Dinoroseobacter shibae DFL 12 = DSM 16493: one gene and its partner. The protein of the gene in region 2 binds, or shares a complex with, the protein of the main gene of each other region. Links are inferred from orthologs where the notes say so. Each region holds a gene or a part of one and is shown on either strand. Other genes may lie near its edges.

The links. Proteins that work in one complex are often made in the same cells at the same time.
Region 1: the proteins of accC (region 2) and accD are in contact, whole or in part, in a solved structure (PDB 8UXZ), measured with the Escherichia coli proteins. The link is inferred for Dinoroseobacter shibae DFL 12 = DSM 16493 from one-to-one orthologs.

What each region holds. Positions count from the first base shown.
Region 1 is NC_009952.1:128,999-131,743, reverse strand. It holds accD (acetyl-CoA carboxylase, carboxyltransferase subunit beta), read right to left. Parts: upstream 1,982-2,745; coding sequence 1,019-1,981; downstream 1-1,018. Other genes in the region: DSHI_RS00645 (CPBP family intramembrane glutamic endopeptidase), read right to left, coding at 2,047-2,745; DSHI_RS00655 (bifunctional folylpolyglutamate synthase/dihydrofolate synthase), read right to left, coding at 1-1,014.
Region 2 is NC_009952.1:1,444,313-1,452,071, forward strand. The notes cover bases 1,956-4,882. They hold accC (acetyl-CoA carboxylase biotin carboxylase subunit), read right to left. Parts: upstream 4,129-4,882; coding sequence 2,782-4,128; downstream 1,956-2,781. Other genes in these bases: aat (leucyl/phenylalanyl-tRNA--protein transferase), read right to left, coding at 2,051-2,722; accB (acetyl-CoA carboxylase biotin carboxyl carrier protein), read right to left, coding at 4,138-4,632. Outside these bases: DSHI_RS07075 (NADH:ubiquinone oxidoreductase subunit NDUFA12), read left to right, coding at 1-253; outer membrane lipid asymmetry maintenance protein MlaD, read left to right, coding at 301-747; DSHI_RS07085 (DUF2155 domain-containing protein), read left to right, coding at 744-1,286; DSHI_RS07090 (hypothetical protein), read right to left, coding at 1,296-1,883; DSHI_RS22970 (SGNH/GDSL hydrolase family protein), read left to right, coding at 4,904-6,436; DSHI_RS07115 (DsrE family protein), read left to right, coding at 6,568-7,020; acs (acetate--CoA ligase), read right to left, coding at 7,101-7,759. UniProt on the Escherichia coli protein: This protein is a component of the acetyl coenzyme A carboxylase complex; first, biotin carboxylase catalyzes the carboxylation of the carrier protein and then the transcarboxylase transfers the carboxyl group to form malonyl-CoA.

The sequences.
Region 1 (2,745 bases), 1.3 Mb from region 2 along the record:
GGTCTTGAGCATACCGCAGATCAAATAGGTCGGACGTTCCGGCAGTCCGGCGAGGGTCGCGGCCAGCGCCAAGCCTGCCGCCGGGTTGTGCCCGCCGTCGAGCCAGAGCTCGACCTCCGGCGCGAGCTCCACCAAGGGCCCATGGCGCAGCCGCTGCATCCGCGCGGGCCATTGAGCCTTGGTCAGCGCGGGCTCCGGATCGCCGGTGCCGAGCGCGCGCAGGGCGGCAAGCGCCATGCCTGCATTCTCGATCTGGTGGGGTCCCGGCAGGACCGGCAGGGGGAGGTCCAGAAGCCCGGTTTCGTCCTGGTAGACCAACCGTTCATGCTCCACGCTCACATGCCAGTGCTGCCCATGGGCGCGCAGTGGCGCGCCGACACGGGCGGCGCGATCCTCGATCACCTCCAGCGCGGCGTCCTGTTGTGGGCCGACCACGCAGGTCACGCCGCGTTTCAGGATGCCCGCCTTCTCGCCCGCGATCTCGGGCAGGGTGTCGCCCAAAAACTGCTGGTGATCGTAGGACACCGGCGTGATGACGCAGAGCGCGGGCGTGTCGATCACGTTGGTCGCATCGAGCCGCCCGCCGAGGCCGACCTCCAGCAGGGTCCAGTCGGCGGGCGTGCGGGCGAAGGCCAGAAGGGCCGCGACGGTCGTGATCTCGAAATAGGTGATGGGCGCGCCACCGTTGGCGGTCTCGCATTCCGCCAGAAGGGCGGCGAGATCCGGCTCGGAAATCAGCTCTCCGGCCAGGCGGATGCGCTCGTGAAACCGTGCGAGATGCGGCGAGGTATAAGCGTGACAGGTCTGCCCCGCCCCTTCCAGCCCCGCGCGGATCATCGCCAGCGTCGAGCCCTTGCCATTGGTGCCCGCGATATGGACCACGGGCGGCAAGCGTCGTTCAGGGTGATCGAGCGTCGCCAGCAGGCGCCAGACCCGGTCGAGGGTCAGGTCGATGATCTTGGGGTGAAGCGTCATCAGACGCTCCAGCAGCAGGTCGGAGCCGGGCGCGTTCACCGTGTCACGACCGTCCTGCGCCGGGTTTGTCCTGCGCAGGTGCGCTCGGGGCCGCCTTCTGGGGCTCCGGCGTCGCGGGCGCGGGATCGGGCGCCGGAAGGTCACCGACAATGGCCGGCCCGAGACCCAGCAGCATGCGGGTGATGCGGATCAACTCGTCGCGCAGTTTCATCCGGTGGGTCACCCGATCGAGCATCCCGTGATCCAGCAGGTATTCCGCGCGCTGGAAGCCCTCGGGCAGTTTCTCGCGGATCGTCTGCTCGATCACCCGGGGGCCCGCGAAGCAGATCAGCGCATTGGGCTCGGCGATTTGAACATCGCCCAGCATGGCATAGGATGCGGTCACCCCGCCCGTGGTCGGGTGGGTGAGAACGACGATGTAAGGCAGTCCCGCTTCCTTGAGCATCTGCACGGCCACGGTGGTGCGGGGCATCTGCATCAGGCTGAGAATGCCTTCCTGCATGCGCGCGCCACCCGCAGCCGAAAACAGGATCAACGGACGCTTCAGCGCCACCGCCCGTTCGGCCGCGGCGATGATCGCATTGCCCACATACATCCCCATGGAGCCGCCCATGAAGCTGAAATCCTGGGCCGCGGCGACGATGGGGGTGCGGCCGATCTCGCCTTCGGCTACCAGCATCGCCTCGGGCTCGCCCGTTGCTTTCACGGCGCTCTTCATCCGCTCGGGATACTTCTTCTGATCCTTGAACTGGAGCGGGTCGGCAATGGGTGCGGGCACCTTCACCTCGGAAAACACACCGCCGTCGAACAGCGCCTCGAAGCGCTGGCGCGGGGTGATCGCCATGTGGTGATCGCAGCTGATACAGACGAACAGGTTGTCCGACAGTTCCCGGTGAAACAGCATGGTGCCGCATTCAGGGCATTTGCGCCACAGGTTCTCCGGCACTTCCCGCCGCGAAAACAACGAGTTGATCGTGGGGCGGACGTAGTTGGAAATCCAGTTCATGGGCGCGATTGTCCTGGGGCTATGCCGATTGGGTTCGAGATAATCGCCGCGGCGCGGAAATGCAATCAGCGGGTCACGACCCAGCGGATCGCGAGATAGAAGAGAAGCGTCAGCGCCATGTCCTGCCACAGCAGCACGCTGATCTCGGCGGTGTCCGAAATCGCAAGCTCGGTGGTGTAGAGCGACAGGCCCGGGATCGTGCCCTGCACCGATACCCCGAGGATCGCCATGCAGTTATTGGCGAAATGCATCCCCCAGGCCGCGCCGATATTGCCGGTCAGCCGGGTCAGATCCGCCGCCATCAGCCCGAAGATCCCCGCCGCCAAGGCCACCTGCAAGGCCGTGTCGCCGGCCGTGGTCGGGTCGTAATGAGCCGCGCCGAAGAGAGCACTGGGCAGCAACATCCAGACCAGCGGGCTGGAGAACCGCGCCGCGAGTTGCTGTTGCAGGTAGCCGCGAAAGAGCATCTCTTCCGCGCCGGTCTGCAGCGCGATCATCAGCAGGGCCAGGGGCAGGAACGACACCCAGATGCCCAAAGGCAGGTTTGGCAGGATCTCCATGCCCGGCAGGAAGAGCAGCAGCGAAAGGCCCATGCCCGCCAGGGTGATCACGCTCGCACGACGGAAGTCGCGCGCCGTCTGCTCCCGCGCGCCGATCACGCTCCCGAGAGGCCGGCGGTGGACCAGCCGCAAGCAGGCCCAGAGGCCCAGCACGAGCCCACCAAAGGTCGCCAGCAGCAGGAGCGTCGCCGTGGGTCCGGCAGC
Region 2 (7,759 bases):
CAAGGACGGCAAGCGTCGCTGGGTCATCTATAACGGCGAGGTCGAGGCGAGCCGCGTCTCCCCCGACTGGCACGGCTGGCTGCATTTCACCTGGAAAGAACCGCCCACCGCCAAGCCGCTGGCGCGCAAGTCCTGGGAAAAGCCCCATGAGGAAAACCTCACCGGCACGCCGCTGGCCTACGCCCCCGCGGGCTCCCTGCGCCGTCCCAAGCCGGTGGAGCGCGCGGATTATGAGGCATGGCAGCCGGAATGAAGCTGCGCTAGACTGGCGCCAACCAGTCAACAGGGCACCGAACGGGCATGTCACACAGTAAAACCGAAGTCGTCGTCGGCGGCGCCGTTCTGGCCGCCGCGGTCGGGTTCCTCCTTTTCGTCTCCAATGCCACGGGCTTTTCCGGCGGGGGCAGCGGCTATCCGCTGACCGCCAGTTTCCGCTCCGCCGACGGGATCACCATCGGCACCGATGTCCGCCTCGCGGGCGTCAAGATCGGCACCGTCACGGGCATCGCGCTCAATCCCGAAACCTTCCGCGCCGACACCACGATCTCGGTCTCCGAGAACATCGAGATCCCCGATGACAGCGCGATCTCCGTGTCCTCCGAGGGCCTTCTGGGCGGCAATTTCATCGAAATCCTGCCCGGCGGCTCTCCCTTCGCCATGGAAACCGGGGGCGAGTTCATCGACACCCAGGGCTCGGTCAGCCTCGTGTCGCTGCTGATGAAATTCGTCGGCGGGGACGGCTCGTGATCCGCACCACGCTGGCGGTTGCCCTGCTCTGGGTCGGATGCGCGGCCGCGGCCCAGCAGGAGGCGATCATCATCTCGCCCCTCGATGAGCTCGAAGAACGCGCCGAGGGCGAAGAGGACGGCTTCGGTGGGGAGTTGCGCCTGCGCGACGAGGAGTTCCAGACCTTCGAGCAGGAGCTGCGCGTCTCCGCGGCCGAAGCCGGCCTGATCCGCGTGCTCGACAAGACCACCGGCCGCGTCGAGACCCTGGAAATCCCCGCCGGTGAGGCCCGGCAGAGCGGTCGGCTCAGCATCACTTTGATCGAATGCCGCTTTCCTGAGGAAAACCCCGCCTCTGACGCCTTCGTGCACCTGCAGATCACCGAGCGGGACACGCCGCTCTATGACGGCTGGATGATCGCGTCCTCGCCCGCGCTCGCCGCCCTTGATCATCACCGCTACGACGTCTGGGCCCTGCGCTGTGCCACCCCGGGGGAGGAAGAAGCCACCCCCGAAGTTGCCGCCGGTCTGCAATCCCCGCGACCGACCGCGCGGCCCTGAACACAAGGCCTAAAACGGCCTGCGATACCCGAGCATCAGGGCATTCGAACCGCCATTGGGCTTCAACGTCCCGTAGCCATTCGACCGGTGGTGCAAGCGCCAGAACACCGTGTCACCGGTCGACAACTCGGCAAACTCCGCCTCCAGGTACCAATAGATCAGGGTCCGCCGCGATTGCCCGTCGTAATTGGCCCTCTCCAACTGGGACACTTCGGTGTAATGGGACAGGCCGAGACCGAAGGCGAAACTGTCGAAGGCATCCCACCAGCTGTCTCGCGGGTGATAGCGCAGGGCGACGGGCAGCGCGAATTCCACGAAATCCTGGTCTCCGAAATGGGCATTGGCCTGCAATTCCGCACCGACCGAGAACCGGCTCGTGCCGATCTGCCGGTCATAGCCCAACACACCGCCCAGCACGAATTGGCGCTCCAACTCTGTCCGGGTCGGGGTCAGGGCTTCGGCTGCGCGGTCGTCGGTCATCACACCGCCCTGGACCGCCCAGGACCATCCGCCCCCCGGGGCTGGGTCGGCCGCGGCCTGCACGGCCCACAGGGCCAGAGCCCCGGCCCAGAGAAGTCTGCTCGAAATACGCGTCACGTCACGGCCTCCCGGTCTTGGTCTGGTTCCAGTTTCGGGGCCGTCTGGCGGCGCGCGTCACGATGCCATGCGTCCGGCGCGCCCCACTCACAGCACAACCTAGTGGAAAGCCGACACGCCCCGCAAGAGCGCACGAAGCGCCCGGAATACGCGGGCCGGCGCCGGGCTCAGGAGCGGGGTTGTCCGGGGCCGGGCGCGCGGATCTGCGCGGGCGTTCGGGGCAGGGGGCGCGCCGTGAGGTCGGCCTTGGCCGACAGGGCCGCCCGCAGCTGCGCGCGGTAGCTGTCGCGCGAGATTTCCACCGCGCCCATGGTCGCCAGATGCGGGGTGACGAACTGCGTGTCGAACAGGGTATAGCCGCAGCGTCGCAAATGCGCGCACAGCGCCACCAGCGCCACCTTCGAGCCGTTCGGGCGCCGCGAGAACATGCTCTCGCCGAAAAACGCCGTCCCGATCGCCACGCCGTAGACCCCGCCGATCAGCGCGCCGTCCTCGCGGACCTCCAGCGCATGGGCGAAGCCCATGGCATGCAGGGCCGTGTAGGCGTCGAAGATCTGATCGTTGATCCAGGTCTCGTCCCGGTCGGCGCAGCCGGCCACGACCCCGGCGAAGTCCTGGTTCAGGCTCAGCGTCCATTCCGTGCGCGCCAGGAACCGGCGCAGCTTGCGCGACACATGCACCCCGTCCAGCGGCAGCACCCCGCGCTGGCGCGGATCCACCCAGAACACCGCGTCGTCATCGCGCGCTTCGGCCATGGGGAAGATGCCCGCCATATACCCACGCAGCAGCAGGTCGGGCGTCAGCCGCGGCGGAGAATTAGGGTACATGTCATGGGCCATCGTGCCCACAACCTAGAGGCGCACCCGCGCCCGGTCCAGAAGAACCGCGCGCGCCCGCGTCAGATCTGCGCCGTCTCCAGCCACTCTTCGAGCCAGTGGATCGTGTAGTCTCCGGTCTGGATGGCCTCCTCGGCCAGCAGCGCATGGAACAGCGGCACGGTCGTGTCGATCCCGTCCACGATCAACTCGCCAAGCGCCCGGTTCAGCCGCGCCAGCGCCGCGGGCCGGTCCTGGGCCAGAACGATCAGCTTGCCGATCAGGCTGTCGTAATAGGGCGGGATAGAATAGCCGCCATACAGCGCCGAATCCATCCGCACGCCCAGGCCGCCCGGGGTGTGGAAGGTCGTGACCATGCCGGGGCAGGGGGTGAAGGCGGGCACTTTCTCGGCATTGATCCGCACCTCGATCGCATGGCCCCGCACCTGCAGGTTCTCCTGCTTGAAGGTCATCGGATAGCCCGCAGCTACGCGGATCTGCTCTTTCACCAGGTCCACGCCGAAGATCGCCTCGGTCACCGGATGCTCCACCTGGAGCCGCGTGTTCATCTCGATGAAATAGAACTCGCCGTTCTCGTAGAGAAATTCGATCGTGCCCGCACCGGCATAGTCGATCCGGGCCACGGCCTCGGCACAGGTCTTGCCGATCCGCGCGCGGGTCTCGGCGTCGATCACCGGGCTCGGGGCCTCCTCGAACACCTTCTGGTGCCGACGCTGGAGCGAGCAATCCCGCTCTCCCAGATGCACGGCGCCGCCCTTGCCGTCCCCGAAGACCTGCACCTCGATATGGCGCGGGGTGCTGAGGTATTTCTCCAGATAGACGTCCGGGTTGCCGAAGGCGGCCTTGCCCTCGGACCGGGCGGTCTGGAACGCCTCGTCCAGGTCCTCGGCGGTCTTGGCCAGCTTCATGCCACGTCCGCCGCCGCCGGCGGTGGCCTTCACGATCACCGGATAGCCGATCTCGCCCGCCACCCGGCGCGCGGTTTCCAGGTCCGGCACGCCCCCGTCGGAGCCCGGCACGCAAGGCACACCGAGGTTCTTCATCGTTTCCTTGGCGGTGATCTTGTCGCCCATCACCCGGATATGCTCCGCGGTGGGGCCGATGAAGGTCAGGCCGTGATCCTGCACGATCTGCACGAAATTCGCGTTCTCCGACAGAAACCCGTAGCCCGGATGGATCGCCTCCGCCCCGGTGATCTCGCAGGCCGAAATGATCGCGGGGATCGACAGATAGCTCTGCGGGCTGGGCGGCGGGCCGATGCAGACCGCCTCGTCGGCCATGCGCACATGCATCGCGTCGGTGTCGGCGGTGGAATGCACAGCCACCGACTGGATGCCCAACTCGCGACAGGCGCGGATCACGCGCAGGGCGATCTCGCCGCGATTGGCAATCAGGATCTTGGAGAACATCGGCCCGCCTTACTCGATGATCATCAGGGGCGCGCCGTATTCGACGGGCGAGCCGTCCTCGACGAAGATCCGCGTGACCTTGCCCGCGCGGGGGGCCGCGATCTGGTTCATGGTCTTCATCGCCTCGATGATCAGGACGGTCTGGCCCTCCTTGACCGTGTCGCCGGTCGACACGAAGGACGCCGCGCCCGGTTCGGGCTGCAGATAGGCCGTGCCCACCATGGGCGAGGTCAGGGCATTGGGGTCCTGGGCCGGGTCGCCCCCTTCGAGGGGCGCGGGGGCCGCCGCGCCTGGCGCGACCGGGGCGGCCATCGGTGCCGGGGCCGCCACCGGCATGGCCGCCGCGACCGGGGCCGCCGTCATCTGCCGGGAGACCCGCACATTCAGACTGTCATCCTCGCCATACTCACGCTTGACCTGCAATTCGCTCAGGTCATTCGCGCGCAGAAGTTCCGCAAGAGCCTTGATAAAGGCTACGTCGTCATCATGGGACTTGTTCGTCATGCCGTCCTCAATCGGGTGGTCTGAAAGCCGCATACAAGAGCCCCGAGACCCCATGCGCGTTCTTGTGGTTTTGATCCCCTATACGGCACCGTACCGGGCGAGAAAAGGGGCGCACGCCGGTTTTCCACCATGCCGCAACCCGGGCGCGGGGGCAGCGTGACCCTACGTGACCCGTCCGTGAAAAAGTTTGCAACATCGCCCGCCCCGGGCGAAACTTGACGCCACGACCGGGAAAACCCGGCACAGCCCACCAACAGAGGACACCCAGCTGATGAGTTTCGCGTTTTCCACCAAGGTATTTTTCGGCGACAGCCTGACAGATGACGGCACCCTTTTTTCCCTGACCAGCGATGTCGCCAGCGTCGCGGTTCCGCTGGAAGCGGCCGGCTACAATCAGCGCTTCACCAACGGCCTGGTCTTCGCCGAATATTCCAGTGACCTGCTCGGAGCGAGCGAGACCCTGAATTTCGGCATCGGCGCCGCCCGCATGCTGGGGGAGCTGACCCTGCGCGACCTGGCGGAAAACGCAGGCGTGACCGAGTTTCTGACCGTCCCGCTGGAGGATCCGCGGCTCGATCTCGACATCAACCTCTCTGCGCAGCTGGACCGGTATCTCGCCGATACCGCGGGGCAGGACCGGGCCGACAGCAGTGCGACCCTCTTCATCGGCGCCAATGACTACCTCAACTTCGCCCCGTCCTCGCCCGACCGGATCGTGATCGAGGGCCTGGCGCTCATGGTCCAGATCACCGATGCGACCCTCGACGCCGCCCAGCGTCTTGCGGATGAAGGCGTCGGCCAGATCGTGATCAACAGCCTGCCGTCTGGCGATTTCTTCCCGGGCGTGCGGGCCGATCCGCTGCTGGCGCCGGTGGCCGACATCGTGCTGTCGCTGCATAACACCCGTCTCGAACGCGGGGTCGAGGCCCTGCAGGAGGCCGGCATCAACGCGGTCTACGTGGATATCGAGGCGATCACCTCGACCATCGTGGACGATCCGCTGAACTTCGGGATCACCGCGCCCTATGACGAGGTCAAGGTGCTGGATGACGACCCGACCGATCCGGTGATCAATCCGGCGCTGGACGGTGTGCCGCTGGACCAGGTGGCGTTCTTCGACCCGGTGCATCCCACCGATACCGTGCACGGCGTGCTGGGCAGTTTCCATGCCGCCGCACTGACCGGCACCGTCACCATCGGCAATGATCGCAGCAGCATCCGCACGCTGCGCAGCGAAGAGGACGATCTGGTGCTCGCAGGCGGCGGGCGCGATGTGCTCGGGCTGCTGGACGGCGATGACATCGCCTTCGGTGAGGGCGATGACGACTTCATCTTCGGTGCGCTCGGGCGTGACATCATCTCGGGCGGCGCCGATGACGACGTGCTGTTCGGTGGTGCCGACGATGACGTGCTGGTCGGCGGCACCGGCGACGATGTCACCCGCGGGGGCCTTGGCGATGACGTGCTGATCGACGGGCTGGGGTCCGACTTCGCCGTGGGCGGGGGCGGCAATGACCTCTTCATCTTCCGCGAAGCCTCCCTGATCGGTGGCGATGGAACCTTCGACGAGAATACCTTCCGTGGCGGCGCCGGGTTCGACACCCTGGCCATGGTGCTCACCGAGGAAACCGCAGAGGCCTTCGCGCTGACCTCGGCCACCGAGGGGCAGGCGCAGGCGCTGAGCGCGCTCGGCATCACGGCCGAACGGATCGAGGACGTGCGGGTGTTCACCGACCTGGCCGAACTCAACCAGTTCAACGACCTCGCCCGGCTCGGCGAGGCCGATCTCTGGGCGCTGGTCTGACACGCTGCCCATGCTCCGGGCCTTGCGGGGCCCGGGGTGCAGCAGCCGGCTGAAAACGGCTTTGCGATCCGTCCTCTCCATGCCAAGCTCAAGGCCCGGCAAAGACCGGGCACCGTTGGGAGGAGACTGAAATGACCAGAATTCTGGGGCTGATTTCGGCGATGCTGCTTATCGTCATGGGCAGCGCCGCGATTGGCTCGGGCGACCGCTATGCGTCGCAGAAAGTCGTCTATCACATCAACTACACTGGCGGCGAGGGTGACCGTGCCTATCTCGGCGCCATGGGTAATATCCAGAACCATATCAATGCCGTCGGGGCCGAGAACATGGACATCAAGGTCGTGCTGCATGGCGACGGCGTCGGTCTGCTGGCCAGTGCCAAGACGAACGCGGCGTTGCAGTCGCGCGTGCTGAACCTGCGCGGCCAGAATGCGCAGTTCACCGTGTGCAACAACACGCTGGTGGGGCGCGATATCAGCTACGAGGACGATCTCTTCGAAGTTTTCGAGGACGATATCGTCCCCTCGGGCGTCGCCGAGCTGAGCCATCTGCAGATGCAGGGCTACACCTATATCAAGCCCTGACGCACCGGGGGGAAACCGGGGGGAAAAGGAAAGGGCCGGCAGACCGGCCCTTTTTCATGTCGGATCAGGGGCCCGCGCCCTCATCCTTTCTTGTTCATTCTGTTTTCGATGAGGTCTTCGACGACGGAGGGGTCTGCGAGGGTTGAGGTGTCGCCCAAGGCTCCGAAGTCGTCTTCGGCGATCTTGCGCAGGATGCGGCGCATGATCTTGCCCGACCGGGTTTTCGGCAGGCCGGGGGCCCACTGGATCAGGTCCGGGGCGGCGATGGGGCCGATCTCGGTGCGCACCCAGGTGCGCAGCTCCTTGCGCAGCTCCTCGGAGGGCTCCTCGCCATTCATCAGGGTGACGTAGCAATAGATGCCCTGGCCCTTGATGTCGTGCGGATAGCCCACGACCGCGGCCTCGGCGACCTTGGCATGGGCCACGAGCGCCGATTCCACCTCCGCCGTGCCCATCCGGTGGCCCGACACGTTGATCACGTCATCGACCCGGCCGGTGATCCAGTAATACCCGTCCGCGTCCCGGCGGCAGCCATCGCCCGAGAAGTAATACCCCTTGTAGTCCGAGAAATAGGTCTTCACGAACCGCTCGTGGTCGCCGTAGACCGTGCGCATCTGGCCCGGCCAGCTGTCCTTGAGGCACAGCACCCCCTCGCATTCGGTCTCGGTGATCTCGGCGCCCGAATGGGGGTCGAGCACCACCGGCTGCACCCCGAAGAACGGCAGGGTCGCCGAGCCCG